Regions from separate parts of the Thermoanaerobacter sp. YS13 genome, predicted to be linked through region 3. Evidence: riboswitches for the same ligand, from Rfam matches in the RefSeq annotation. Region 3 holds a riboswitch; each other region holds the start of a gene.
The links. A riboswitch is a leader RNA that binds a small molecule or an ion and turns the genes downstream of it on or off. The one in region 3 is predicted to bind cobalamin.

Region 1 (4,740 bases), on a different contig from region 3:
ATTACAAGAGACAACGTTACTGTTAAAGTAAATGCAGTAGTATATTTCAGAGTAATAGACCCTGCCAACGCTGTTATAAAAGTTTTAGACCACATAAGAGCAACATCTCAGCTGGCACAAACTACACTAAGAAGCGTTTTAGGTCAGTCTGACTTAGACGAATTATTATCTCACAGAGAAGAAATAAACAAAAGGCTCCGCGAGATTATAGATGAGGGAACAGAGCCATGGGGAGTAAAAGTAAATCTTGTAGAAATAAGGGATGTAGAACTACCACAAAGCATGCAAAGGGCCATGGCAGCACAAGCAGAAGCAGAAAGAGAACGCCGCGCTAAAATTATAAACGCTGATGGAGAATATCAAGCAGCTGCAAAACTTGCTGAAGCTGCTCGCATCATAGCCTCACAACCCGTTTCTCTGCAACTTAGGTATCTTCAAACTTTAAGAGAAATAGCTAATGACAGGTCAAACATAGTAGTTTTCCCTCTATCTTTGGATATTCTACATCAATTTTTCCCTCAAGGACAAAAAGAAAGTAAAAATGAATAGTTTTAAGCTGCTGAGTTTTCAGCAGCTTTATTATTTTATACACTTCTTTAATTCCTCTATATTTTTTGGTATATTACTTCCGTTTATAATCCCTTTTTCTTTTAAAATTTCATATATCTCTAAAAGCATAGGCTTTCTCAAATCACTGCAATCAAGTTCTTTTGCATTAGCAAAGACAACTGTGGGTTCGCCTTTTGCAACAACTTTTCCATTCTTCATGACATATATATAGTCAGCCCATGAATAAGCAAAGTCCACATCATGAGTTGATAAAATAATTGTCTTTCCCTCTTCAACCAATTTGTCAAATAAACCCATAACCTCTTGAACATGCTTAGGATCTAAATAAACTGTTGGCTCATCCAATATAATAACTTCAGGCTCCATAACTATAATATCAGCTATTGAGACGCTTTTTTTCTGCCCATAGCTTAAAAAATGGGTAGGCTTGTCTTTTAAATCAATAATTCTCGTTTCTTTCATGGCGTTTTTAACTTTCTCTTTTACTATATTTTCTGGATAACCTAAGTTCATAGGGCCAAAAGAAATTTCTTGGTATACACTGGCAGAGAAAAGCTGTATGTCAGGATTTTGAAAAACAATACCAACGTTCTTTCTAAGTTTTACAAGTTCGCTATGACTGTAATTTATCTCTTCACCTTTGTATAATATTTTCCCTGATTTGGGTTTCAAAATCCCATTGAAGTGCAAAAACAGTGTTGTCTTGCCTGCACCGTTTGGACCTAAAACTGCAATCTTTTTACCTTCCTCTATCGACATATTTACTTCATTCAAAGCTTTTGTACCGTCGCTGTACTCAAAAGTAATATTTATAGCTTCTAATATAAACTGCTCTTTCATAGTTCACCTTCCTAAAAGCATTGATGCGCTTATTAAAATTAGTTCTATCAAAGCAATAAATATTATATTTTTATAACAAAATTTGTAATCTTTGCTGAGGACTTTTATCTCTCCATTATAACCTCTTGCCTCTAAAGTCACATATAAATCCTCTGAATTTTTGTAGGACTTAATAAAAAGAGAGAATATCAAAAGTCCTAAAGACCTGTAGCCATTTTTTAATGTGGCATATCCCAACCTTGAATTTTGAGATATATAGATCTCATTAGCAGCTTGCGTTAAAACAAATATAAACCTATAAATTAATTGAAGCAACTCTAAAAACAGCGATGGAATTTTCAATTTCTTTAAGATATTTATAATGTCAACCACAGGAGTAGTGAGTACAAGAAAATATAAGCAAGACACTATTGCTAAAGCTCTAAAGAATAAAATAACAGCAGTATTAATGCCTTGTGCAGTAATTCCTAAAGTTACCCCAAAAATATTAAAGCTTATTAATGCAGCACTTTTATTCCCTATCACATTTATGATAAGTGTTATTATGCTTATTATCAAAAAAGAAAAGGGAATTAACATAAGCTTAATGTACACTTTTGCTGGAATTTTCGCTTTAAATACAGTTATCACAAATATCAAAATAATTACTGCAATATTTGTATAGGCATCAAATTCAAAGCATAAAATCATAGTCAAAAAAGCAAATAAAAGTTTTTCAACAGGATGTACATTGTACATCCTGTTGGTATAAGCATAACTATCTATTAGCATTTTTTCTCCCCTTCGCAACACCTATATAATATCCCAAAAAGCCTGCACCAATTGCAGCCTGTAAGGCAAACAAAAGGCTTTCAATTTCTCCACTTGGTGGCTCCCAAATTGGTTTAAACCATGGCTTGTAATTTTTGTCTACCTGAGCAATAGCTTCTGTCGCCCTGTCATCTGCACCAGCAAATTCAGCATTTTTAATAGTAACAAGGGGAAACACCACCAGTAAAATAACCAACAAGCCCAATATCAAATTCTTCATTAAAAACTTTTTATCCTTCATATTGCCTTACCTTCTTTCTCTAAAACCTTAAGTTCAATGAGTTCTTCTTTACTGTAGGCAGTTAGCATATTGATTACGAGCACAGTTAAAAGCCCCTCACTTATCGCCAAAGGTACCTGTGTCACTGCAAATATCCCCATGAATTTTAAAAATGAGGTTGTAAAGCCGCCTACTTCAGCAGGGAAAGCAATAGCAAGTTGGAAGGAGGTAGTCACATATGTAAGCAAATCCCCAATTGAGGCAGCTAAAAATACTGCAAGCCAATTTGGACCACCTGCTTTTTTTACCCCTTTAAATATATAATAGGAAGCAATTGGCCCTACTATGGCCATGGAAAATGTATTAGCGCCCAAAGTCGTTATGCCGCCATGGGCCAAAAGTAATGCCTGAAACAAAAGGACTATAAGGCCTAAAACGCTCATAGCAAAAGGTCCAAAGAGTATAGCTCCAAGTCCTACACCGGTTGGGTGTGAACAACTTCCAGTAACTGAAGGGATTTTAAGTGCTGAAAGGACAAATGCAAAAGCACCTGCAAAACCCAAAAGCATCTTAAGTTTTGGATTCTCTTTTACTTTTTTGTTTATCGCTATAAGTCCTATAACCACAAAAGGCAAAGAAGCTATATCCCATATTATACACCATTTAAGAGGTAGAAAACCTTCCATTATATGCATTGAATAGGCAATTTGTGGAGCTATTAAAAGCAATGCAAATGCTGTTAACAACATCCATTTTTTCACACCAAACACCTCTTTTTTTATAAAATTTAGGTAAAAATAAAACCTCTTAACTTACCAACGGCGTTAAGAGGTAAAAAATACATACTTATCCCTTTATAACACCCCCTCTATCGACCGTAGAGTAAGTGTGTCACAAATACAGGCAGGTCTCCTGACTTAGGTTCATCGCTCTTTACGCCTTCCCATCCGTCACTCAGCGGAGCATGTTTTTATACGAAATATAATTTGTTAAATTCGTGCTCCGCTGAGTGACAGACAGTGGCATAATGTAAAGAGCTCACCATCACAGTGGCGGGACCGTGCAGGATTCTCACCTGCTTCCCTTTTAACCCAATTTGGATTCCAAAATTGGGCACCTGTATTTGCATGTTATTCAATTCTCCCTTTAAATAAAGGATATCATTTTATAAATAGGTTGTCAATGAATAGAAATGTCCTTGTATTGCTTACTTATAATTTTTGCAACTTCAAAACTAGCCTCAATTGTTTTTTCAATATCCTCCTCTGTATGAGCCATTGATAAAAAGAAGGTCTCAAATTGAGAAGGAGGCAGGTACACACCCCTTTTCAGCATTTCTTTAAAATATGCAGCATACACACCAGTGTTTGATTTTAAAGCAGAATTATAGTCTTTTACTTCATCATTCGTAAAAAACATACACATCATGCTGCCTATTCTATTTATTGTAACATCAATTCCATTTTGAACCATGCTTTCTTTTAGCCCCTTACACAATTTTTCTGCTTTCTTGTCTAACTCTTCATAAATATTGGAAGTTTCAGATAATATTTTTAAAGTCTCAAAGCCTGCTGTCATTGCTAGAGGATTACCAGACAAAGTCCCTGCTTGATACACCGGTCCATCAGGAGAAATCATTCTCATAATCTCTTCCTTTCCTCCATAGGCACCAACAGGAAGACCTCCACCAATAATTTTACCAAGCGTAGTAATATCAGGCATAATGTTGTAAAGTCCTTGTGCCCCTGAATAAGACACTCTAAAACCTGTCATCACTTCATCAAAAATTAAAAGTGATTTATACTTTGCAGTAATCTCTCTCAATACCTTTAAAAATCCCTCTTCAGGTAAAACTGTACCCATATTACCTGCAATAGGCTCTACAATGACAGCAGCGATGTTCTCACCGTACATTTCAAAAATATCTTCTACCATTTTGATATCATTATATCTAGCTATAATTGTGTTCTTTGCTATCTCGTTTGTTACGCCCTTTGAATCAGGCATTCCGAAAGTAAGTGCACCTGACCCTGCTTTTATAAGCAGGCTGTCAGAATGTCCGTGATAACATCCTTCAAATTTTACAATGATGTCTCTGCCCGTATATCCCCTTGCCAATCTTATCGCACTCATAGTGGCTTCTGTGCCTGAATTCACCATTCTGACAACTTCTACAGATGGAACAGCCTCAATTATTTTTTCTGCCATCTTGACTTCCAACTCTGTACAGGCTCCAAAACTGGTACCCAGTTGTGTTTGTTTTTTAATAGCTTCTATCACCTGTGGATGTGAATGCCCAA
Region 2 (4,740 bases), on a different contig from region 3:
TTTTATGCTTTTGTCTTTAAACTGCCATGTATTTGTAATTTCCATGCACTCTCTTACAATATCTCTGTCTTCTTTTCTCTCCGACTGAAACCTTTTAAGATAAGGAATTCTTCCCATCATTACTACGTCATAACAGCTAAATTCAAAGTCGTAAACTATATCTTGAGGCACATAACCTATATATTTTGCCTTTTCTTTTATAGTAAAGTCTTTGATATTTTTTCCCAACACAAAAACATTACCATAAGTTGGCGTCAAATACCCTGATATATTCTTTAAAAGTGTAGTCTTGCCACTTCCATTTGCACCAATTATCCCTATCACTATGCTTTTATTTATGGTGAAATCTATCCCTCTTAAAACTTCCCTTTCCCCATAAGAAAAATGTAATTTATCTACCTGTAAAATTGCCATATCATCACATTCCTTCACTTTTTTGTTTGCTCTTTATTAACAGATACAAAAAGAATGGCCCTCCAAATGCCGCAGTAATTATCCCAATTGGAATTTCCATTGGTTTTAAAATAACTCGTGCTAATAAGTCTGCAAAAGTTAAAAATATCGCTCCCGATATAGCACTAAAAGGTACAAGAATTCTATTGTCAGGTCCTACAATAAGCCTTGATATATGAGGCACAATAAGTCCTACAAAACCTATAATTCCTCCAACTGATACAGCTGTTGCAGTAACCAATGACCCTGTCACAAGAATTATTTTTTTGACCAATTCTGTGTTGACACCTAAATGTTCGGCAACCTCTTCTCCTGTCAATATCGCATTTACATCCCTTGAAAATACATACATAACAAAAGAACCAATCAATATAACAGGAGTAGAAAAGACCACACCATTCCAGTTTATGAGGCTAAATCCTCCCATAGTCCAAAAAACAATTCGAGAAAACTCATCATGATTTAAAAGCATCATGAGAGAAATAATTGCAGACATAAAAGCACTTATGGCTATACCCGCCAATAACATTGTAGTCATAGATACTCTTGTCCCAGTTTTAGAAATAGTGTATACGAAAAATACAGTCATTAAAGAAGTAATAAATGCCATAAAACTAAGTCCAAATATTCCAAGTCCTAATATTATCGCAATAGTAGCACCAAAAGCCGCTCCTGATGATATACCCAAAACATAAGGGTCTGCCATTGAATTTCTCAAAAGTCCTTGAAAAAACGCTCCTACAACCGAAAGCCCCATTCCTACAACTGTAGATTCAACAACTCTTGGAAGTCTTAAATTAAGGATTATCGTCCTAGAGGTTTCACTTCCCCCTCCTAAAAAAACATTTAAAATTTCCTGCAGGGGTATTTTTACCGCCCCTGCAGAAATTGATAAAATCATGGTAAAGATAAGCAGTAAAAAGGCTGTACCAAAATATATGCCTCTTTTGAATTTCACTTTACTTAAATGCCTCCGGATGTAAGAATTTTGCAATTTCTTCAAGTCCTAAAACAATTCTATTAGAAGCTCTTGATATTATGTCATCATTGCTTATCACAAATATCTTGTCATTTTTAACAGCATTTGTGTCTTTGTATCCTGCCATATTTTTGATGTCTTTTACATTTCCTGCATGAGGAGATGTTATTATCACATCAGGATTTTTCTTGACTAATTCTTCTACGCTGTACTGCGCCCAGCCATTTACATCCTCTGCAACGTTTTTGCCACCTGCAAGGTTTATAAGCTCATCAATAAATGTGCCTTTACCTGCTGTCCAGTTTCCGTCAAGAGAGACCAGATAAAATACGCTGACTTTCGGAAGGTCCTTGACTTTGTCATTTATTTCTTTTATTTTATCTTGCATTTGTTTAATTAACTCTTCGCCTTTTTTCTCAGTTCCTGTTATTTGACCTATTATTCTTATAGACTGGTATATCTGGTCAATATTTTTTGCCTCCAACATTACAACAGGGATACCCATCTTTTCTAAAGATTCCATCTGCTCTTTGCCTGAAAGAGTGGAAGCAAAAATTATATCAGGTTTTTGAGCAGTAATCGCTTCTACATTTGGCCCTTTAAATCCCCCCACTTTGGGTACATCCTTGACCTCAGGTGGATAATTATCAAAGTCTGTAACACCCACAACCTTATTTCCTGCTCCTAAAGCATATATAAGCTCTGTTGTAGAAGGTGCAAGAGAAACTATTCTTTGAGGTTTTTTGTCTATAGTTACTTCTCTTCCCAAAAAATCAGTAACCTTTAAAGGAAACTGAGTTTTTACGGTTTCAGTTGCTGTTTGAGAAGTGTTTTCTGGTTTAGTAGCAATGTTTGTTGAACAAGCCGCCAGTGAAAACATCAAAGCAAATATTACCAATAAAGCAAGTAAACCTTTAAATTTTCTCATAAGTACCCTCCTAATTTAAATTTTTCAAGTATCAAAAAAAGCCTACCCCATGGAGGTAGACCTTTTTGCCAAAATTAAGCATAAAAATTCCATTCCACCTTCCCTCCGAAGGCGAACTTCCGAAATCTTATGGCAGGTCTCCTGGCTCGCGATTCATCTTCCACCCTGCCTTCCCACCCGGCACATTTCTTGAGTGCCAAGCAGTGGCTTATTAGGGCTTCATCCTCGCTCACAGTAGCGGGGGCTGCAGCGGATTTTCACCGCTTTCCCTTTTAACTTCTCAAGACCATAAGATTTTTTGTATTCACTTGTACACCTATATTTTACATCTACTTATCATTTAAGTCAATTCCCTTGTTCATGACTATCTATTTACCTTGAAAAATATGTATCAAGTTTCTTATATAATAGAGTCAAGGATATCTCCTCTAAGAGAACCAATGAGCGATTCAATGCGCTCAACATCTACAGCATAATTAGCATGTATATTCTTTTGCTTTCTTCCTCACTGCATTATCCATAACTCCACCACCAATTTTTATCGATAATCTTATATTTTATTATAACCCTCACATAGAAAAACTCAATAAAAATTAGTTTTCTGGTTTTGGTCCGTAATACTGATAATAGTAAGCTTTTAACATGCCATTGTAAAGCTTTCTTTTTTTAGAAGCCTCTCTTCCAAAGAGTTTCTCAAATCTTTCATGGGAAGTCAGTATATAAAAAGACCACGTATCAAGTTTTTTGAAAACTTTTCCCATTTCTTTATAAAGTTTTTCTACTTCCTTTAATTCCCCCATCCTTTCACCATAAGGAGGATTGCATATTATAACACCATATTTATCATCTGTTTTTAAATCTTTTAATGAGATATTTTCAAAAGTTATGTATTTCTCTACACCAGCTTTACGCGCATTGTCTTTTGACAATTTGATGGCGTTTTCGTCAATGTCATATCCTTTTATGTTTAAAGTTATATCTTTTTTAATAGCACCAACTGCTTCTTCTCTCGCTTCTTTCCATAATTTATTTGATATTCTCCACCATTTTTCGGAAACAAATTGTCGTTTTAAACCTGGTGCGAGATTTATTCCAATCATAGCTGCCTCGATCGGAATCGTCCCAGAGCCACAAAAAGGGTCTATCAAAGGTCTATCCGGTTTCCAAAAGCTCAGCATTATCATAGCAGCAGCCAAAGTTTCTCTCAAAGGTGCTTCATTGGATATGACTCTATAGCCTCTTTTGTGTAAACCGTCACCACTCGTGTCAATCATAAGTGTTACCTTGTCTTTCATTAATGAAAATTTTATTTTATAAGTTGCGCCGTTTTCTTCAAACCATTCTTTTTTGTATTTCTTCTTAAGCCTTTCCACAACAGCTTTTTTAACTATTGCCTGACAGTCAGACACGCTAAAAAGCTTGGATTTTATTGAATAACCCTCCACAGGAAACCTGCCATCTTCAGGTATCCAATCTTCCCAGGGAAGAGCCTTTGTACCTTCAAAAAGTTCTTCAAAAGTTGTGGCAGTAAATTCCCCTATTTTTACGTATATTCTCTCTGCCGTTCTAATCCAAAGGTTTGACCTGCATAAAGCCATCTCATCGCCTGCAAAAGTGACTTTTCCATTCTCTGCAGTGATATCTTTATACCCTAGCTCTTTTAGCTCTCTTGCAGTTATTGCTTCAACACCAAAAAGAGTAGATGCTATAAATTCTATTTTTGACATATTTTATCTCCCTTTACCTCTAAGTTTAACTAATTCAACCTTATTATATCACTTGCATCTATAAATATATATATCATTTTTAGCGGCTAGCTCCTCCACCGCCGGCAGAGCCTCCACCGAAGCCTCCACCGCCGAAGCCACCACCTCTAAAGCCTCCAAATCCTCCTGAGCCAAAGCTTCCTGGACCCCACCAGTTTCTTCTTATATTTCTTCCTCCTCTTCCAAAGATAATAAATATTAAGATGAGTATAATCACTACAGCAATATCTTCCCATGATATACCACTATCATTGCTACTTGTATTGACACTGTATTTGGAAGCATCCAATCCCTGAAGGTCTATATTGTACTCTTTTGCAACCCTTGAGGCTATAGCCATATAACCGGCGTATATGCCTTTAGAGTACTCGCCTTTTGCCCAAGAAGTTAAAACAAAATCGTCTAAAATCCTTCCTGCAACAGAATCCGGTATTGCCCCTTCCAAGCCATAACCTACATCAATTCTCACTTTTCCAGCCTGACCTTTTAAAAGTCTGTCTTTTACCACTAAAAGGAGAACACCGTTGTTTTTCTCCTTGTCTCCTATTCCCCATTTTCTAAAAAGGCTAAGAGAATATTCCTCAATTGGGTAATCTCCAATGCTGTCAACTGTA
Region 3 (4,740 bases):
ATATAAAGCCTTATGTTTATGAAATTGACAGCATAAAAGGTCCAGAGGATACATTGTAATATACCCTTCAATACAGTTAAAATATGTGGCAATACGCTACGGAGAATGAGATAAGATTTAAGGAGGGGAAAAAGGTCTGTATAGATTGCTTTGAAGAATAACCCCCTTTACAGTTTATTAAGCAGATGGGATTTAAAAATATTGGCGTTGCATTTTGTTATTCTATGAGTAAAGAGGCGAAACAATTTGTAAAATTATTAGAACAGTATGATTTAAAAATTGTTCCTGTTTGTTGTAAAGTCGGTTCTATTGATATAGAAGATATAGACATTCAAAAAGATAAAGAGGGGTTTGTTGCTACTTGCAATCCTATAACACAGGCAGAGATAATGAACCAAGAAAACACAGAACTTAATGTAGTAATAGGTCTTTGCGTAGGCCATGATATACTTTTTAATAAATATTCTAAAGGACTAGTTACAACACTGGTGGCAAAGGACAGAAAATACGCTCATTGTCCTGTAAAAGGATTAGAAGCTGTTAATGTGTAATTTAGTGGAAAGAGGCATTAGGCTTTTTGTATGAAGCCTCTTTTTTTATTGACATATGTCAATAAAAGGTGTATATTTAAATTGAACATATGTTAAAAATATGGTGGTCTATGATGGATAAAAACAAAAACGATTTGATGTCATTAATAATAAAAACATTGAAAGCAAGTGGCTTAAAGATAACGGAGAAACGCCAAATTTTGATAGAGGTATTTTTGAAGAGCCCTAATATTCATTTTGATTTTGATACACTCCTTGAGGAAGTTAGGAAAGAATGGTCCCATTATGGTGTAGCAACTCTTTATAGGAATTTAAGAATTTTTGTAGGCAAGGGAATATTATCAGAAAATATAATAGAAAACAAAAAATACTATGAACTTAAAATGTTTAATAAAAAAAAGATTCACGGTCATTTAATTTGCAAATATTGTGGTAGTATAGACGAATATTACAGCCCAGATTTGGTAAAGTATATAAAAATGATAGATAAAAAATATGGCTTTGATGTGTATTATGGAGAATTGAATTTTTATGGAATATGCAGTAATTGTAAAAGGACTATAAAAAATGATTTAAAATAGGCAAAAATAATTGCCTATTTTATTTTTTATATTGACAATGCAAGAAAGCAGTGGTATACTATATATTGAGGGTATTAATAAATAATATACTAGATTTTGTGCAAAATAGAATATACACAGATACAGGTGCCCAATTTCAAAGGGAAATTGGGTTAAAAGGGAAGCAGGTGAGAATCCTGCACGGTCCCGCCACTGTGATGGTGAGCTCTTTACAATATGCCACTGTCTGTTCAAACAAAAGGAACCGTCCCCGATGTTTGAAAGGTGGGAAGGCGTAAAGAGTGATGAACCTAAGTCAGGAGACCTGCCTGTATTTGTATTACACTTGCTCTACGGTCGATAGAGGAGGTGAGGTACTTTTGCACACCTCTTAACTTGACGTAGAAGTTAAGGGGGTTAATTATTTTTACAAAAGAATGGAGGTTTAAAATCATGAAAATTGCTATGAAGGTTATAAAAAGAGATGGAAGGGAAGTTGAGTTTGATAAGATAAAGATTGCAAATGCTATATACAAAGCTTTTAAGGCAGTGGAAGAAGGGGAATACAAAGATGCCCTTGAAATAGCAGATGAAGTGACAGAGTACGTAGAAAATAATTTAGAAGGAATAGCCAGTATAGAGCAGATTCAAGATATTGTAGAGCAATACTTAATAAAGCATGGTTATGCTAAAGCGTCAAAGGCCTATATTTTGTACAGAAAACAGCATCAAGAGATAAGAGAATTTAAAAAAATGTTTATGGATATTGAAAAAATGGTAGATGAATACATAGGGAAACAAGATTGGAGAGTAAATGAAAATAGCAATATGAGTTATTCACTTCAAGGTTTAAATAATCATATCTCTAGTACGATAACAGCTCATTACTGGTTAAACAAAATATATCCTCCAGAAGTTAGAGATGCCCATGTAAATGGAGATTTGCACATTCATGACTTAGGCCTTTTATCTGTGTATTGCTGTGGATGGGATTTAAGAGATTTACTGCTTTCTGGTTTTACAGGGGTAGAGGGGAAAGTTCAAAGCAAACCTCCAAAGCACTTTAGGTCTGCTCTTGGACAGATTGTCAATTTTTTTTATACACTTCAAGGGGAAGCAGCCGGTGCACAAGCTTTTTCTAATTTTGATACCTATTTGGCACCTTTTATATATTACGATAATCTTTCTTACAAAGAGGTCAAACAGGCTTTACAGGAGTTTATATTTAACATAAATGTTCCAACTAGAGTAGGATTTCAAACTCCTTTTACAAACATAACTATGGATCTTGTGGTACCAGAGATTATGGCAGATGAACCTGTTATAATTGGTGGTCAATTGATGGATAAAACATATAAAGAATTTCAAAAAGAAATGGACATGTTAAATATAGCATTTGCAGAAGTTATGATGGAAGGAGATGCCAGTGGTAGGATATTTACTTTTCCAATACCTACTTATAATATAACTAAAAATTTTGACTGGAATAGTCCTGTCATAAATAAAATAATGGAAATGACTGCGAAGTATGGTTTACCCTATTTTAGTAATTTTGTAAATAGTGATTTAGATCCCAATGATGTGAGGTCGATGTGCTGTCGGTTGAGGTTGGATAACAGAGAATTAAGAAAGCGTGGAGGAGGGCTTTTTGGAGCAAATCCTCTTACAGGTTCAATAGGAGTTGTAACAATAAATATGCCAAGAATTGGATATTTATCTAAATCAAAAGAAGAGTTTTTCCAAAGGTTAGAAAGACTTATGGATATTGCAAAAACAAGCCTTGAAATAAAAAGAGAAATTTTAGAGAAGATGACTGAAATGGGATTGTATCCTTATTCAAAATTTTACTTAAGAGATATAAAAAAGAGATTTGGATTTTACTGGCAAAACCATTTTAACACGATAGGACTCATTGGAATGAATGAAGCACTATTAAATTTCATGGGAATAAGCATAGCCAGTGAAGAGGGAAGGAAATTTGCACTTGAAGTATTAGATTTTATGAGGCATAAATTAGAACAATATCAATTAGAATCTAATTTCATGTACAATTTAGAAGCCTCCCCTGCAGAAGGAGCTTCCTATAGATTGGCTAAAAAAGATAAAGAATTATTCCCCGATATAATAACTGCAGGTAGCGATGTGCCTTACTATACAAATTCAACACAGCTTCCTGTAGACTTTACGGAAGATATATTTACTGCTTTAGACTTACAAGAAGAGTTACAAACAAAATACACAGGAGGTACAGTATTTCACGGATTTATTGGAGAGAGTATAAATGATGTTACTACCTGCAAAGCTCTAGTCAAAAAAATAGCTTATAATTATAGAATTCCTTATTACACTATAACTCCAACTTTTTCAATCTGTGAAGACCATGGGTATATTTCTGGGGAACATTTTGAATGTCCTTACTGTGGGAAAGAATGTGAGGTTTACAGCCGCGTAGTTGGATATTATAGGCCAGTAAAGAATTGGAATGAAGGAAAGAAAAAAGAGTTTAAGGACAGAAAGGAATTTGTTGTATGATGTACGATTTTATGCCTGTTTCTTTTGCTGATTTCCCAGGGAAAATTGCAGCCACTGTTTTCGTAAGTGGCTGCAATTTTAAGTGTCCTTACTGCCATAACTCTTATTTAATTCAAATAAGGGAAGGTATACGGAGTGAAAAGGAGTTTTTTGACTACCTTAAAAAGAGAGCAAATTTGATAGAAGGAGTGTGTATTACAGGCGGAGAACCTACTCTTTGGAAAGGATTAAAAGATTTTATAAAAAATATAAAGGACTTAAATTTTGAGGTTAAGCTTGACACTAATGGATCAAGGCCACAAGTGTTAGAAAATTTATTAGATGGAAGATTGCTCGATTATATAGCTATGGATATAAAGGCGCCAATAGAAAAATATGGCATATTTTTAAAAAACAAAAAGGATATAGATAATGTTAAAAAAAGTGTAGAGATAGTTAAAAATTCTAATGTAGATTACGAATTTAGAACTACTGTAAATGACAAACTACTTACTTTAGAAGATTTTAAGGCTTTAGCTGATTGGATTTCTCCTGCGAAAAGGTATGTTTTACAAATGTACAAGTATGATGAGGGAGTATTAGATAAGGAGAAAAGTGGAATTCAAGAATGTGATATTAACTTTTTAAAAAAAATAAAAGAAAAACTGAATGGAAATTTTGGCGAAATATTAATAAGAATATGAGAGAGGTGCCTCTCTCTTTTTTATTTTCGTAAAACTGAAATTTGCTGATAGACATAAATTGAAAATGGATTTATAATGTATTTAGAAACATTTGTTTTTCTAGGGAGAGAGGAAATAAGATGTTTAATAATATACATTTTTCTCTAAATTACCAAATATTAATTTTACTGATATTAGGTGTATTTTATTTAATAGTACATAATGCAGAAAAAGAAAAATATATTTTATTTTGGGGAAGTGCATGGGGGCTTGATTTAATAAGATACGCTATGGAATATGCAATAGAATATGGGGCTTTGCCTAATACATTTTTGACACAGGTGATAGTATATGGTTTGCTTGTAACAAGTTCTATATTGTTTACTTATGGCTTTCAATCTTTTTTTGAAGTAAATTTTTTGCAAAAGGGTTTAT
Region 4 (4,740 bases), 630 kb from region 3:
TTAACTTTTGCTGAATTTGGTTCATGCCACTTTTTAACATTTGACTTCTACAGGATATTTATGCCCTTTTTTAGCTCCTCTTTTTGTCTTTTCTTTTCCTTTGCCACCTTCTTTATGTTCGATTGTCAGTCCTAATTACTATATATTGTATGTCATACATATTTTGGCTTTTGATTATGATTATTTTTATTAATTTTGCACATCCCTATTTACATATTTGTTGAAATTAGAATATGTTCCAATATCATAATTTTTAGAAACAAAGTATTCATATACTCCCTTTACCGTAACCCCCTTTATCTCAAGCTTTGCTTTTATTTCATCATAGTATTTATCTAATTTACTTTGTTTATTTCTTGTTTTTGGCTTGCCTTCATATCCTTCATAATACTTTTTAACAGTTCTCCTATCTATTCCATATTCTCTTGCTAATTCTGAAAAATTAGGTTTTATCTCCATAGCCTTAAATATACTAATTTGACCTAATAGATTTTTCATTTTTGGTATCCCTCCTACAAACAGAAGGATACCAAATTTATGTACAAATTTGTACATTTTCATTTTCCACTTTTCGTACATTCTTATTTTATCATTTACAGTAACCACTTCAAAATAAAGGGTTGTAGGCTTTTTAATTTTGTCTCAAAGTTGTAGTGAAAACTAGCTTTTTTCGTCTCTCCCAAAATATTTTTAATCTCTCCTAATATTCAGTTTTAAGTACATATCTATATTATCTTTTTATGTTATTTTTTAATTTTTTGTTTCTTACCTCCCATGTAGCTAAAACCATATTTTGCAAGGTTGGAATTACTTCATCTTCTTTTCGAGTTTTTAATCCACAGTCAGGGTTTATCCACAATCTACCAACTCCAATTTTTTCAATCATTATTAATATTAGTCTTTCCATTTCCTCTTTCGACACAATCCTTGGTGAATGAACATCAAAAACACCTGGTCCTACCTCAGCTTTTAAAGCGCTTTTCTTTATACTATCAAGTAAGGTAAAATCCGATTTTGCAGCTTCAAATGTGATGACATCCACATCCATCTTAGCAATTTCGTCTAATATGTCGTCAAAGTTGCTGTAGCACATATGAGTATGAATCTGTGTTTGTGGTTTTACTTTCGAACAGGTTAGCTTGAAAGCTCTTATTGCCCATGAAAGATATTCTTGATGATAGCAGCGTTTTAACGGTAACTTTTCAATTAGTGCTGGTTCGTCAATCTGAATAATTTTAATACCTGCTTTTTCAAGGTCCAACACCTCTTCCCTCATCGCCAGTGCTAATTGTAAAGCTACATTTTTTACTGAGATATCCTCTCTAACAAATGACCAATTGAGGATCGTAACAGGTCCCGTTAAAATTCCTTTTACAGGTTTCTTAGTGAGACTCTGGGCGTATTTTATATATTCAACTGTAATTGGCCTTTTTCTTTTGATGTCAGAAAATATAATTGGGGGCTTTACACACCTTGTACCATAGGATTGAACCCAGCCATTTTTTGTGATTATAAATCCTTCTAAGTTTTCACCAAAAAATTCAACCATATCGTTTCTTTCATACTCACCATGTACCAAAACATCTAATCCTATCTCTTCCTGAAGTTTTATAACTCTTTCAATTTTAGCCTTTAGGAAGGTATCATACTCTTCAAATGTTATCTCTTTATTTTTAAACTTGCTTCTTACTTGTCTTACATCTTTAGTTTGGGGGAAGGAGCCTATCGTGGTTGTAGGAAGGTTAGGAAGGTCAAATACTTCTTTTTGTACCTTAATTCTTTCTTCAAAGCTTGGTTTTCTCTCAAAATCATCATCTGTAAGGTTATTCACAACTGTGTTGATGTCTGAAAACTTCTTTGTACTCAATTCCTCAAAAAAGTGGATATTTTGAATATACAAACTATTTTTTGTGTACTCATGTTGATAAAATAAAGTATTTAGTTCAGAAAGTTCCATTAGTTTTTCTTCAGCAAATGCTAAATATTTCTTTTGGCTATCATCAAGCTGTGTTTCAAATTTTAGCGAATATGGAACAAACAATAGCGAACATGACGTCGAAATCACAATATTCTTTTTCTCAACAAAAGTAGATAAGGTATCTAAAATCTCAAGGCTTTCTTTGTAGTTGTTTTTAAATACGTTTCTCCCATTAACCACTCCCGCTATTATGAATTTATCTTTGGGATACCCAAATTTTTTAATAAGTCCTAAGTTGTATTTTCCATCAACAAAGTCAAGTCCGATCGCATCAAAATCAAGAGAAATTAATTTTTCATAGATGTCTCTAACATCCCCAAAGTAGGTTTGAAGGACAATTTTAAGATATCCTTTGTGACAAAGTAAGTTGCGATAAAAACTTAAGAAAAGTTCTATATCATTTTTTTGAAGGTCAGTAACAAGTATTGGCTCATCTATCTGTACAAATTCAACTCCTATACTTTCAAATGTTTCAATAATTTCAATATAAACAGTTAATAACTTCTCCCAAAAATTCTTGTCATAAATATCAACACCTGATTTTTTTGAAAGCATCAAAAATGTCAAAGGGCCAATTATAACAGGCTTTGTTTTTATCCCAATTGATAACGCTTCTGAAAATTCATTAAAAGGTTTTGTTGTAGAAAGCTTAAAAGAGGTTCTATCTGTAATTTCTGGTACAATATAATGATAGTTTGTAAAAAACCATTTTTTCATAGGCAAGGCTTTTAAGTCATATTTTTCATCCTGATACCCTTTTGCCAAAGCAAAGTAGGTATCAAGCTCATCTTTCCCGAGGTTTTTATACTCGTCAGGAATTGCATTTATAAGCATTGCATGATCTAAAAAAGTATCGTAAAACGAAAAATCATTTGAAGGAATTAAATCAATGCCATACTTTTTTTGGATTTTACAATGAGTTTCTTTTAAAACTCTTGAATTTTTAATAAGTTCATCTTTTAAAAGTTTCTTGTCAAGATATCCTTCAACCCACTTTTTAAGTTCTCTATTTTGTCCTATTCTTGGGAAACCAACAATAGAAATCATTTTAAGTTTTTAACCTCCTTGTTAAAATTTTTGATAATTATTATAAAAAATCTCTTCTTTTGTACATCATCATAAAATTCTTTTATTTTAATAATGTACATAAACAAAATGAGTCTTTACTACCAAGAAAAAACTTTGCATATCAAGGTAGTAAAGACTCATTTTTCTACTTAATACAGTTTTTTGCATAAGTATAGTTGTTAAAAAGGGTAACAAAGGATTTCAAAAAGACAACCTACAGGCCCCTCTTAGTCTTTACCACCTTAATTGCACTTCCCACCGAAGCCAATTAAGGCCTCTCAAGCAGGCAGGTCTCCTGGCTAGCAAGTCATCCTTGCCCATTACCTTCCCAGAAAGTGAGCCTTTTAAAAAGTCTTCATCTTTCCAGTGGCACAGAAACTGGGCTTGTCATTGCTCACAGTAGCGGGGGCTGCAGCGGATTTTCACCGCTTTCCCTATTAAGCTGCCATAGCAGCACCTGCTCAATAGTAAAGATAGTTTTTTAACATTGAATTTTTATACACAAAGGCTTTTTTACTTTTTATTTATGGATGTTTGCAAAATGTTTGCAAATTTGAATTAGAAGTTAAATAAAATGGTGTGTTGTTATAAACCCAAGTCCCATACCTATTAAACCACTAATTAGTGGGCATTTTTAAATTAATCTTCATCATCATCTACAATTTTCAAATTTTTTACTTTTAGGGTTTCATTGCAATGAGGACATACCAACTCCGCATCTTCATCTTCTAGAAGCTCTTCTTCCACACTCATCAACATATGGCAATGAGGACATTCTACTTCTACATACTCTTCATAATCCTCCTCTTCATCCTCATATTCCTCATCATCGTCATAATCATAATCATAGTCATGGTCGTCATCCTCATCCTCATAGTCCTCATCGCCATATATGTGGTTTTCAATTTCAGAAAGATCTTCATCTATTTCTCCCACATAATCATCTAATTCGGAATGGGAAGCTTCCAGCTCATTTATAGCATCTGCAAAATCCTCTAAAGTATCTAAAATTGCTAAAATTATTTTACCTTCTTTTGTGCTGTCATCTATCCCTAAGCCGTCTGCTAAACCTCTTAAGTAGGAAACCCTTTCATTTAAGTATTCCATATTCCACATACCTCCTTTACAAAATAGTATTTGACAAATTGCTGCGTTTATACCCTCTCTAAATATTCTCCAGTTCGAGTGTCAATTTTTATTTTGTCTCCAACGTTTATAAACAATGGGACTTGTATGACAGCACCAGTTTCTACAGTTGCCGGTTTGGAGCCACCCGTTGCAGTATCTCCTCTAAATCCAGGCTCCGTTTCTACAACTTCCAGCTCAACAAAAGTAGGGGGCTCAACAGAAAAGGCTTCGCCTTTATAGAACTTTACTGTAACAATCATATTTTCCTTTATGTATTTAATTGCATCCTCAACTTTATCATAATTTAAAGGAATTTGCTCATAAGTTTCTGTGTCCATAAAATAATAAAGTTCTCCATCATTGTACAAATACTGCATCTCTCTTCTTTCTATAACTGCTTCTTCAAACTTTTCTGTTGGGCTGAAAGTTTTCTCTATTACAGCTCCTGTCATAACATTTTTAAGTTTTGTCCTCACGAAAGCTGCACCTTTCCCTGGTTTAACATGCATAAAATCCACAACTGTAAAAACTTGTCCGTCAACCTCAATAGTTACTCCTTTTCTGAA

Region 1: it holds a riboswitch for cobalamin, as region 3 does, so the genes downstream of both, THYS13_RS07990 (energy-coupling factor ABC transporter permease) here and THYS13_RS05410 (ribonucleoside triphosphate reductase) in region 3, are expected to answer to the same signal.
Region 2: it holds a riboswitch for cobalamin, as region 3 does, so the genes downstream of both, THYS13_RS08135 (ABC transporter substrate-binding protein) here and THYS13_RS05410 (ribonucleoside triphosphate reductase) in region 3, are expected to answer to the same signal.
Region 4: it holds a riboswitch for cobalamin, as region 3 does, so the genes downstream of both, metE (5-methyltetrahydropteroyltriglutamate--homocysteine S-methyltransferase) here and THYS13_RS05410 (ribonucleoside triphosphate reductase) in region 3, are expected to answer to the same signal.

Annotation. Positions count from the first base shown of each region.
Region 1 covers NZ_JOOI01000002.1:21,166-25,905, forward strand. Annotated here, with positions in the region: gene THYS13_RS07970 (slipin family protein) at 1-549, shown strand, start outside; gene THYS13_RS07975 (energy-coupling factor ABC transporter ATP-binding protein) at 580-1,410, opposite strand; gene cbiQ (cobalt ECF transporter T component CbiQ) at 1,414-2,181, opposite strand; gene THYS13_RS07985 (energy-coupling factor ABC transporter substrate-binding protein) at 2,168-2,461, opposite strand; gene THYS13_RS07990 (energy-coupling factor ABC transporter permease) at 2,458-3,189, opposite strand; cobalamin riboswitch at 3,325-3,576, opposite strand; gene hemL (glutamate-1-semialdehyde 2,1-aminomutase) at 3,620-4,740, opposite strand, start outside.
Region 2 covers NZ_JOOI01000002.1:47,239-51,978, forward strand. Annotated here, with positions in the region: gene THYS13_RS08125 (ABC transporter ATP-binding protein) at 1-414, opposite strand, end outside; gene THYS13_RS08130 (iron ABC transporter permease) at 419-1,411, opposite strand; gene THYS13_RS08135 (ABC transporter substrate-binding protein) at 1,413-2,360, opposite strand; cobalamin riboswitch at 2,474-2,666, opposite strand; gene THYS13_RS08140 (class I SAM-dependent RNA methyltransferase) at 2,954-4,087, opposite strand; gene THYS13_RS08145 (YgcG family protein) at 4,167-4,740, opposite strand, start outside.
Region 3 covers NZ_JOOI01000001.1:1,049,031-1,053,770, reverse strand. Annotated here, with positions in the region: gene tsaA (tRNA (N6-threonylcarbamoyladenosine(37)-N6)-methyltransferase TrmO) at 1-59, shown strand, start outside; partial or broken gene THYS13_RS05420 (DUF1847 domain-containing protein) at 168-551, shown strand; gene THYS13_RS05415 (Fur family transcriptional regulator) at 665-1,132, shown strand; cobalamin riboswitch at 1,240-1,459, shown strand; gene THYS13_RS05410 (ribonucleoside triphosphate reductase) at 1,565-3,643, shown strand; gene THYS13_RS05405 (anaerobic ribonucleoside-triphosphate reductase activating protein) at 3,640-4,326, shown strand; gene THYS13_RS05400 (PAS domain S-box protein) at 4,446-4,740, shown strand, end outside.
Region 4 covers NZ_JOOI01000001.1:418,338-423,077, reverse strand. Annotated here, with positions in the region: partial or broken gene THYS13_RS02145 (transposase) at 1-4, shown strand, start outside; partial or broken gene THYS13_RS02140 (IS21 family transposase) at 205-498, opposite strand; gene metE (5-methyltetrahydropteroyltriglutamate--homocysteine S-methyltransferase) at 731-3,025, opposite strand; cobalamin riboswitch at 3,314-3,522, opposite strand; gene THYS13_RS02130 (CD1247 N-terminal domain-containing protein) at 3,686-4,153, opposite strand; gene efp (elongation factor P) at 4,201-4,740, opposite strand, start outside.